2 regions of the Alcanivorax sp. genome follow, and region 1 is predicted to be linked to the other one. Evidence: predicted binding sites of a transcription regulator. Region 1 holds the regulator's gene; the other holds the start of a gene.
The links. Region 1 encodes sigma-54, which starts transcription at its own class of promoters, with help from an activator protein. Its sites were predicted from a motif close to TGGCACNNNNNTTGCTNT; they were not measured.
Positions count from the first base shown of each region.

Region 2: the regulator sigma-54 is predicted to act here: its motif matches at 1,567-1,584, upstream of KZ772_RS05845 (ANTAR domain-containing protein).

Region 1 is NZ_CP080267.1:3,604,174-3,609,124, reverse strand. It holds gene KZ772_RS16970 (HAD hydrolase family protein) at 1-25, shown strand, start outside; gene lptC (LPS export ABC transporter periplasmic protein LptC) at 22-579, shown strand; gene lptA (lipopolysaccharide transport periplasmic protein LptA) at 563-1,120, shown strand; gene lptB (LPS export ABC transporter ATP-binding protein) at 1,117-1,842, shown strand; gene KZ772_RS16950 (RNA polymerase factor sigma-54) at 2,098-3,564, shown strand; gene raiA (ribosome-associated translation inhibitor RaiA) at 3,604-3,903, shown strand; gene ptsN (PTS IIA-like nitrogen regulatory protein PtsN) at 3,920-4,393, shown strand; gene rapZ (RNase adapter RapZ) at 4,503-4,951, shown strand, end outside.
Region 2 is NZ_CP080267.1:1,280,703-1,285,653, forward strand. It holds gene KZ772_RS05840 (CmpA/NrtA family ABC transporter substrate-binding protein) at 1-677, opposite strand, end outside; gene KZ772_RS05845 (ANTAR domain-containing protein) at 939-1,526, opposite strand; gene KZ772_RS05850 (globin domain-containing protein) at 1,699-1,863, opposite strand; gene KZ772_RS05855 (globin domain-containing protein) at 1,847-2,104, opposite strand; gene KZ772_RS05860 (DUF3365 domain-containing protein) at 2,167-2,745, opposite strand; gene KZ772_RS05865 (cytochrome c3 family protein) at 2,793-4,127, opposite strand; gene KZ772_RS05870 (FAD-dependent oxidoreductase) at 4,138-4,951, opposite strand, start outside.

The sequences.
Region 1 (4,951 bases):
TCTGGCGCAACGGAGCCCGGCATGAAGCGCCAGGGCCTGCTCAGCGCCACCGGCATCCTGATGCTGGGTCTGGTGATGCTGATGACCCTGCACGAGTGGGATGACACCTTGCCCGGGCAGGAAGACGGCATCCTCACCGCGCCCGCAATTGTCGCCAAAAGCATAACCGCACGGGCTTTTAGTGAAGAGGACGGCAGTCTCCAGTACTATCTGACCGCCGAGACCCTGACCCAGTATGACCACAACCCGCTCACGGAAATGCAGCAGCCCGAGCTGGAAATGGCCAACGACAAGGGAAGCTGGACCATCGTTAGTGAACAAGGGTTGGTCCAGGAAAATGGCGATCTGATTGTATTCTCCGGCGACGTAAAAGCCCGCAACCAGCAACAGAAAATCACCCTGGACACCCAGGAGTTGCGCTTTCGTAGCGACACCAATATCGCCAGCTCTCCCGGCAGTGTGGACCTGGAATTTGAATCCGGCAAAACCCGCGCAGGCGCGCTGGAGGCCGATCTCGACAAGGGCATTCTGACCCTTGAGCAAGGAGTAAAGAGTGAGTTTGATGCGCCGGCTTCTTAGTGCCTCCAGCCTTATCGCCTTGGCTGTTGCCTTGCCGATCAGTGCCGTGGCCGCCCCGCAGGTGCCGGTATCCGTGACCGCGGATTCCGGACGCTTCGAACAGGACGCGGGCAGCGGTCTTTACCGGGGCAATGTGGAACTGGTCCAGGGAAAACGCAAACTGTTTGCCGACGAAATGCGCCTGTATACCCGCAATGGCGAACTGACCCGCGTGGAAGCCTCCGGCACCCCGGTGCGCATGGAAGAAGGCAAGGACCTGCAGGCCCACGCTAACAACCTGGTCTACGACATCCGCAAACGCACCCTGGTCCTCACCGGAGACGCCTATATTGAGCACCTGGGCAACACCTTCGAAGGCGCCAAAGTGGAATACAGTCTGGACTCCAAGCGAGTAGACGCCAGTAGTGAAGGCGACAAGCGGGTGCGACTGGTGATCCCGGCCGAGAACCAGACACCCGAGCAAGCCCCACCCGCAGACGACAATGAAAACGGCGAGGCGCCCGAAGAGCCCTCCCCCGAGGCGGAGCCAAACACCCAATGAGCCATTTACGCGCCCACCACCTGGCAAAAAGCTATAAGGGCCGCCGGGTTATCGAAGATGTCTCCCTGGACGTGGAAGCCGGCCAGATCGTCGGTTTGCTCGGTCCAAATGGCGCCGGCAAGACCACCTGCTTTTACATGATCGTGGGCCTGGTGGAAGCGGACGCAGGGCGAATCGATATCAACGAGGCAGACATCACCCATCTGCCCATGCATGGCCGCGCCCAGCGCGGCATCGGCTATCTGCCCCAGGAAGCCAGCATCTTTCGCCGCCTGACCGTGGAAGAAAACATCATGGCGATCCTGGAAACCCGCAAGGAGCTGAGCAAGGCGGAACGTCACGAGCGCATGGAAAGCCTGCTCAAGGAATTCCATATCACCCACATTCGCGATTCCCTGGGAATGAGCCTGTCCGGCGGCGAGCGGCGCCGGGCGGAAATCGCCCGTGGCCTGGCCACCGACCCGGATTTCATTCTGCTGGATGAGCCCTTCGCCGGGGTGGATCCGATTTCCGTGAACGACATCAAGGGCATTATCCGCCATCTGAAAGAACGCGGCATCGGCGTACTGATTACCGACCACAACGTGCGCGAAACCCTGGATATCTGCGACACCGCCTACATTGTCAGCGCCGGCCACATCATCGCCTCCGGCGATGCGGATACCATTCTCGGTAACCAGCAGGTACGGGATGTGTATCTGGGGGCGGACTTCAGGCTGTAAAAGGCAGTGAATAGTTAATAGTGAACAGTTCGCGAGGCAGACTTTCTGTCTTTCAAGCCCCGCAGCCGCGCACAAGCCCTAGACGCGGCTGCCTGCACCCAAACGGCGCCACGCCTAAGATCGCGCGCTGTTAACTATTAACTGTTCACTGTTAACTCCCTCCTCCTAGCACACAACAACCCTTGGCACAAATATTGCTTGTCTTACAGATAGACTGCTATTCTCAGGTTTTGGGGACCGACCAGCCTGAGCAGTATGAAGCCAAGCCTACAACTACAAATCGGCCAGCAGCTGACCATGACTCCTCAGCTGCAGCAGGCCATTCGCCTTTTGCAGCTGTCCACGCTGGACCTCCGCCAGGAGATACAGCAGGCCGTGGAAAGCAACCCTTTGCTGGAGCTGGCCGACGATTTCGGTGACGAATCCCTGCCTGACATTGACGAAGAACGTCAGGACGACCAGGAGCTGGATACCGAGCGGGACGATGCCCTGGAAGAGTTCGTGGACGGCGAACCCGGCATCGAAACGGAATGGGACGATGTCTATTCCGGCCAGACCAGAAGCGCCTCCGCCGCCCTACCCGACGATGCCGACGACTGGCAGCAGCGACATAGCGTGGCCGGCAACCTGCAGGACCATCTGCTCTGGCAACTGAATCTGACCCCCATGAGCGATGTGGACCGCATCATCGCCATGACCATTATCGAATCCCTGGACGATCGCGGCTATCTGACCGTTACCGTGGACGACATCGTGGCGATGATGAACGCCCAGGATGACCTGCTCACCGAAGGTGACGAGCTGGAAGCCGACGAAGTACTGGCCGTCCAGCATCGCCTGCAGCAATTCGATCCCGTAGGGGTGGCCAGCCTGGATCTGGCCGATTGCCTGCGTGTTCAGCTGCGTCAGTTACCCACAGACACTCCCTTCCTGGACTATGCCCTGGCCCTTCTGGAGCATCTGGAGCTGCTGGAAAAACACGATTATGCGGCCCTGCGCCGGGTGCTGCAGATCAGCGAGGAGAACCTGCTCGACGCCCTCTCCCTGTTGCGCACCCTGGACCCTGCCCCTGGCGAACAGATCGGTGAGAGCCAGGTGGATTATGCGGTACCGGACGTGATTGTGCGCCAGCATCAGGGCCACTGGCAGGTAAGCCTGAACGAGGAGGTACTGCCCAAGGTCAACCTGCAGCAGCAGTACGCCTCCATGGCCCGCAAGGCCGGGGGCGAGGATGGCCAGTACCTGCGCAACTGCGTGCAGGAAGCCAAGTGGTTCATCAAGAGCCTGCAAAGCCGCCACGACACCCTGCTGAAGGTGGCCACCCGCATTGTTGAAGTCCAGCAGGACTTCTTCGACTATGGGGAAGAAGCCATGAAACCCCTGGTTCTGGCCGACATTGCCGATGCCGTCGAGATGCACGAATCGACCATCAGTCGGGTCACCAACCAGAAATATATGATGACACCCCGCGGCGTCTTTGAGCTTAAGTATTTCTTCTCCAGCCACGTGGGAACAGACGGCGGCGGTGAGTGTTCCTCCACCGCTATTCGTGCCATTATTAAGAAGCTGGTCGCTGCCGAGAACCCCCGCAAACCGCTCAGCGACAACAAGCTTGCCAGCTTGTTGAACGAGCAGGGGATCAACGTGGCGCGCCGGACAGTCGCCAAGTATCGTGAGGCGATGAGAATACCGTCATCCAGCGCCCGCAAGCGTTTGGTGTAGGCGCCGGGACGGCCCAACGAGCAGGTAAAGGAGCCAGCCATGCAAATTAATATCAGCGGTCATCACCTGGAAATTACCGACGCTTTGCGAGCCTACGTAGGAGACAAATTCTCCCGTCTTGAACGGCATTTTGATCAGATTACCAGTGTCCAGGTGATTCTTTCCCCGGAACCCAAGACCCACAAGGCGGAATCCACCATCCATATCTCCGGGGCCGACGTCTTCGCCACCGCTGAAGCAGTGGACATGTACGCTGCCATCGACAAGCTGACGGACAAGCTTGACCGTCAGATCCTCAAACACAAGGAAAAGGCCGTCAGCCACAAACACGGCCACTGACCCCAAAGCGACAATTATGCGAGTTCGCGAACTACTCACCGAAGCACGCACCCATAGCGAGGTGCAGGCCAGCAGCAAGAAACAGCTGCTGGACCAGGTTGCGCAGCTGGCCGCGGCCGGCTGCGACAGCCTCAACGAACAGGAGGTCTTCGATGCCCTGGTAGCCCGGGAAAAGCTGGGCTCCACGGGCATCGGTGAAGGCATCGCTATACCTCACTGTCGTCTTGGTCACTGCCAGCAACCCATCGGGCTGCTGCTGAAACTGTCGACCCCCATCGATTTTGACGCCGTTGACGGTCGCCCGGTGGATCTGGTGTTTGTGCTGCTGGTTCCCCAGGAAAACCCGGAACAGCACCTGAAAACGCTCAGCCACTTGGCGTCCCTGTTCAACGACGACGACTACCGTGCCGAGCTGCGACTGAGCAAGGACGACCACCACCTTTATCACACTGCCGTGGAATCCGAAGCGGAGCTGCGACTGGCATCATGAAGCAACGCAACACACCTTCAGGCATCACCGCCCGACACACCCACGATACCCTCTCGTTTATCGATGTGACGTGCCAACGTGCCGCCAATAGCGTGCAAGCGGTACGACCATGAAACTCACCATTATCAGCGGTCGATCCGGCTCGGGAAAAACCACCGCGCTACAAGCCATGGAAGACCAGAGCTACTACTGCGTCGACAACTTGCCGGTGGGCATGCTCCCAACACTAGCGGAACAACTTGACCAGGGTGAGCTCCCCATAGAGCGAGCGGCGGTAGGCATTGATGCCCGCAACCTGCCGACCCAGTTGTTGGCCTTTGACGCCATCCTGGATGCGCTTCACCTGCAGCAGGTAAAAACCGAAATTATTTATCTGGATGCGGACGACAACACTCTGCTGAAGCGCTTCAGTGCCACCCGGCGGCGTCACCCCCTGGGCGCTCAGCAAGGCTCCGTGGAGGCAGCCATCCAGCACGAGCGGGAATTGCTGTCCAATATTCGCCTGCGTGCCGACCTGGTGATCGATACCAGCAACTATGATGTTCACAGCCTGCGCAA
Region 2 (4,951 bases), 1.6 Mb from region 1:
TTGCGGGCCACCCAGTCACGGGACACCGCCAGCACTTTTTCCGGGGCGTTTTCCCAGATCTGGTAACCGGAAAGAATGCAGTGCCCGGCGCCGGTGAGCGCCGCCAGGCTGTTCCAGGGCTCGCCCACACAGAAACCATCGATATGCCCCATGCGCAGGTGATCCACCATCTGCGACGGCGGCAGCACCACCAGCTTCACATCATGATCCGGGTCCAGCCCGGCGACGCTCAGCCAGTGACGCAATTGGTAGGCATGACAAGAAAACGGAAACACCACCGCCAGTACCAGCGGCGCCTCACCACTGCTGGCACGAGCCGCCACCAGCTTGTTCATGGCGCTGGCCATGTCGTTGGGCGTTGGTCCTTCGGATAGAGCACACAGCCCCTGAAACAACATGGGAGAGACGGTTATGCCGTTGCCGTTCAGTCCCATGGAGAACGCCGTCGCCAGGGGTTTCTTGATGCAGCCCAACCCCAGCGATGTGGCCATCAGCATAGGCGCCAGCATGGGGGCCGCATCCAGCTGCCCCACCAGCAAACGATCACGCAGACTGGCCCAGCTCCACTCCGGTTGCAGCTCCACATCCAGGCCTTCGGCGGCGAAGTAACCCGCTTCCTGGGCCACCACCAACGGCAGGCTGTCGGTCAACGGCATATAGCCGATACGGATTTTCATGGGGTTTGCTCCGCAAGGGCCTGGCGTCTGAGCTCTGACGCCTGACGTTTGAAAACCTTCTCATTCATCGCAGGCTGCGCCCGGCGGAATGTTTTTGCCGGTTCGGAAACCAGGCTTCTTGCCTTCTTCAGTGGACAGACTCTTCTCATGCTTGCTCCTGTTTTGTGGGAGCGCTGATGCGACCGCAACTCTCAGCCAGCTCAAGGGAAAAAGCATTCGCGATGGAACCATCGCTTCCACAGGGAAAGCCGGCCCAATCCATCACCCCTGCGCCTTCAGCATCTCGGCATAATCCAGCACTGACCTGGCCACCTGTATTAATGGCTGGCCGGTATTCATGGCCTGGCGCCGCAGGGTGCTGTAGGCATCCTGCTCGTTGAGGCGGCGGCGTTGCATCAGCAGGCCCTTGGCCCGCTCGATGATCTTGCGTTCTGCCAGCGCTTCGCGGGTCTGTTCCAGCTCTTCGCGCAGAGCCTGGTATTCCCGGAAACGGGCGGTGGCCACGCGCATCACGCCACGCACCCGGGCCAGATCGGTTTCCCCGGCCACATAGGCACTGACGCCGGCACGCAGGGCCGCCACGATCAGATCCTCGTCGTCCTGGTTGCAGAACATGACCATGGGGCGCGGCATATCCCGCTGCACCAGGGCCATGCTTTCCAGGGTGTCCCGGTCCGGCGCGTCCATGTCCACGATCACCACATCCGGGTTACTGGAATGCACCTTCTCCGCCAGCCCGGCAGCACTGGCCAGACGACACAGGATCTCGTGCCCTTCGTCGATCAGGGCACGCTCCAGAATGGCGGCGCGCGGTGGCTGGTCATCCACCAGCATGATTTTCAGGGCCATAGTGTCGGTAGCATCCGGGGATTGAGTGTTACTGGATTGGTTTGCAACGGTTGTGCCAGTCATTCGTTTATTAACCCACTGTTTTTGTTTGCTATTCCTTTTTCACCATAAAGCCCCCCGCAAAGCGCACCATAGCGGTGCACTCTGCGGCGCCAAAACGGCGCCTCGCGGCTCAGTAGTTCGCGGCATCAATCATGGTGCTGGCCAGCAAGGTATAGGCCTCTGTCCAGGCCGATTCTGTGTCGGCATCGAAGGCGTCGCCCAGGCCCTGCGCCAATGTCCAGAGCAAGGCCTGCGCCACGGCGTCGTAATCTTCCGGTTTAACGCCGTAATCCATGGCGTTCACCCAGCTTCTGGACGGCGGGCACAATGGTATCGAGCCTGTCGAGCCCCTTTACCGCCACACCAATCATGCTCATCAGTTTCTTGCCCTGCTCTTCCATGTTGCCCTTGAAGAGTGGTTCCAGTTCCGGGGCCTGGGTAAACAGGCGCTGATAAAACAGGGCGGCCGCCTGATCGGCAATGCCTTCCACTTGCTGCCAGCTGGCCTGCACCCGCGCAATATGTTCCGGTGTCATGGTCTTTCTCCCGCTATTGGGTAAGTGCTTGCACGCACAGCGTGCAAGCAGGGTGTTGACGGTTACATGGGTACGCGAATCACCACGCCACCCATCACGCCCAGCTCGAAATCCGTTTTGGGAGAGTCCTTGTGGTTGTTGTGACAAGCCGCGCACGGGGCGGCCACCGCCACATCCGGGTATACCGCCGTGTAGTAGGTCGTGTCGCCAAGCGCCTCGGTGCCGTAAAAGTTCTTGCCCGGGTTATCGACGATGTACTGCAAGCCTTCTTTTTCCAGTTCTGTTTTGGGCGCATTTTGTGAATTGATGGGCCACAGTGACTGCAAGGAATAGGAGAAATCACTGGATACCTCGGCCACCGCTTCCGCCCCGTAACGGAACATCTGCGCCGGCAGCGGTGCGCCGTTTTCCAGGTCTTCCCAGTACTCATGGGGTTTGATACTGTCAGCACCCGCCGGGCCCAATCGCCCGATGATCATCTTGGTGTAATTGGTGCGGTCCGCGTTCATCACTGCGAACAGGGAATCGGTGTAGACCTGTGGATCGATACCGACGGCAGGTTTGCTTTCCTGGCCGCCTCCGCAGGCACTTAACAGTAGTGTGGCCAAGGCTGTAGCGAACAACGTTCTTGAATATTGCATGGGTGTTACCTCCTCAGGTTCAGGAACCTCTGAATGAAACATCAGTATCAGTACGGTCCTCGCTTTCCTTCCCGGGCCTTGTCCCGCTCCACAGCCATATCCACCGATGGCACATGGTGTTCGGGTTTGCCCTGAAAGTTCTTTTCCACCAGATGCGGATCAGCCAGCGCATCAATGGCGAATTCCAGCCCGTGGCATTGCATGCACACTGGGCGAATCATTTTTTCTACCGGACGCAGGGTCAGGCTCTGGTTGTGTTGCACCAGCACATCATCGCCATGGGTTTCCCGGGGCATATGGCAGGTGGCGCAGGTCACGCCACTACCAGGGGGCAGCTCGCCGCGTTTTTCCGCTTGCCATAATCGGTGGTGGCTGGAGCGAAGGTATTCGTTGCTGTGTTCATCGTTGTGGCAGCCCAGGCAGCTATCCACGGCAGCTTTTTGGGTGTCGAAATCATGGGCACCATGGCAACTGATACACGTTAGCTCCCGGTGGCTGGCTTCCACATGCATGTTCAGCACCGATTGCGATGGCGTCATGGGTGATAACTCCATGGCCAGTCGCATGCCGTGCCGGCCCTGGAGGAACCCCTCGTTTTCCTGCTCATGACACTGGGCGCACTGCAGCGGCGCTGGCTTGTCGACCCATTGATCGGCATCACCATGGCAGGCGGTACAAGCCACCCCGGCTTCCGCATGGGCGTTGCCATCCCAGTGCTCCGGCACGGTTTTGTCTGCGGGCGGCGTCCCGGAACCTTGTATCAGGGCAACCAGATCTGCGTCGCTCATCCGGCTGGCCAGGTTGCGGGGAGTCAGGCGGGGGCGCTCACTGAGCCAGGGCTCATCGGCATGGGCGAGCAGGAAATCTTCATAGAGCGCCAGGTTGTCATGGAAGTTATGGCAGCCAGCGCTGGCACAGGTATCGAATGCCATGCCTTGGTGGCTGGGGCGCTCTTCGCCAATGTCCTGATGACAGTGCACACACATATCCATGGGCAACGTCACTCCCATGCCCACATCCAGCTCCGGCCGGTGCTCCACATGACAGGACACGCAGTAGCGGGCGTCCACATTGGCCAACCGGTTAGCGTTGCGCGGGTCAGTGAATTTGGATTTCGGGTGTGAGTCCCTGGCATCAGCAAGCTGCTCACCATGACAATTCACACACGCGTTTTGCAGCACCTCCTGGCTATTGAAACCTTCGTCATGGCAAGCACTGCATTGCAGCTCAATCTGGTGATGGCCATGGGTCATGGCACCGGGAAGAAAGGCACTCTTGGAAGCATCGTTATCCAGTAATGACATGCCCAGCCAGGCCGCCAGTGCCAGCGACCCCAACAGCCATAGCCCCCACCACAGTGTCTTGATCCCCGGCTTCCCCACAGGCATTCCCCTAGAAGTAGTACGCAGACAGGATGTGAAACACCAGCAGCGCAGGTAGCGGCCAGCACACCAGAATATGCAACCAGGTACTGCCCTGACGCAGCCGCCCCATGGCCGGAACCGAGCCCTGCAACCGGGTCAACAGGGCTGCCGTCATCCCCACTATTCCCACGCCCAGAAAGCTCAGCATCAGCCAGCGATTCAGGTTGTCCCCCAGGGAAAAACCGGTGTGCCCGTAAAGCAGCGCCAGCGCCATCGCCCCGAGCGCGGCATGGGCAATACGCCACCCGCTGAATCCCCCCATCGGCAAACCAGGAAAGCGCTTTTTCAATGACATCAGCAGTAAAAGCAGTGAAGCGATCAGCACCGCATAGCCACTCCACTGTCGCCATAGAGGGTTGCGGGAAACCAGCTCGAAGAACCCCATTTCCAATACCGAGGTGGCCGGCATCGGTGGCGGAAGCCATAACGCGACCCCCAGGAAAACAGCAGACAGGGCGGCAATAATGGCCAGGCTTCGACCGCCGGGCACACTCCGTTTGGCAGCGCCCTGCCCGCCACAAAGGCTGTCCAGAAGCGGCTCGCAACCGCCACAGACAGTGGCAGCTCCACTCGCCTGCTTCAGATCCGTCACCGCGGTGACGCCGCGATCCAGATATTCCTGTAACTGCCCCCGGGTCAGGCCACGGCATTGGCACACCACCGTCGCAGTCGGCCACTGCCCCACGGATTGGTCGTTGCTGTCACCCGGATTTCCCGTCAGTACAAAGCGGCCGACCTGCCAGGGCCACAGGCGCTTGCCATCGCGGATGCGATTGAGCACC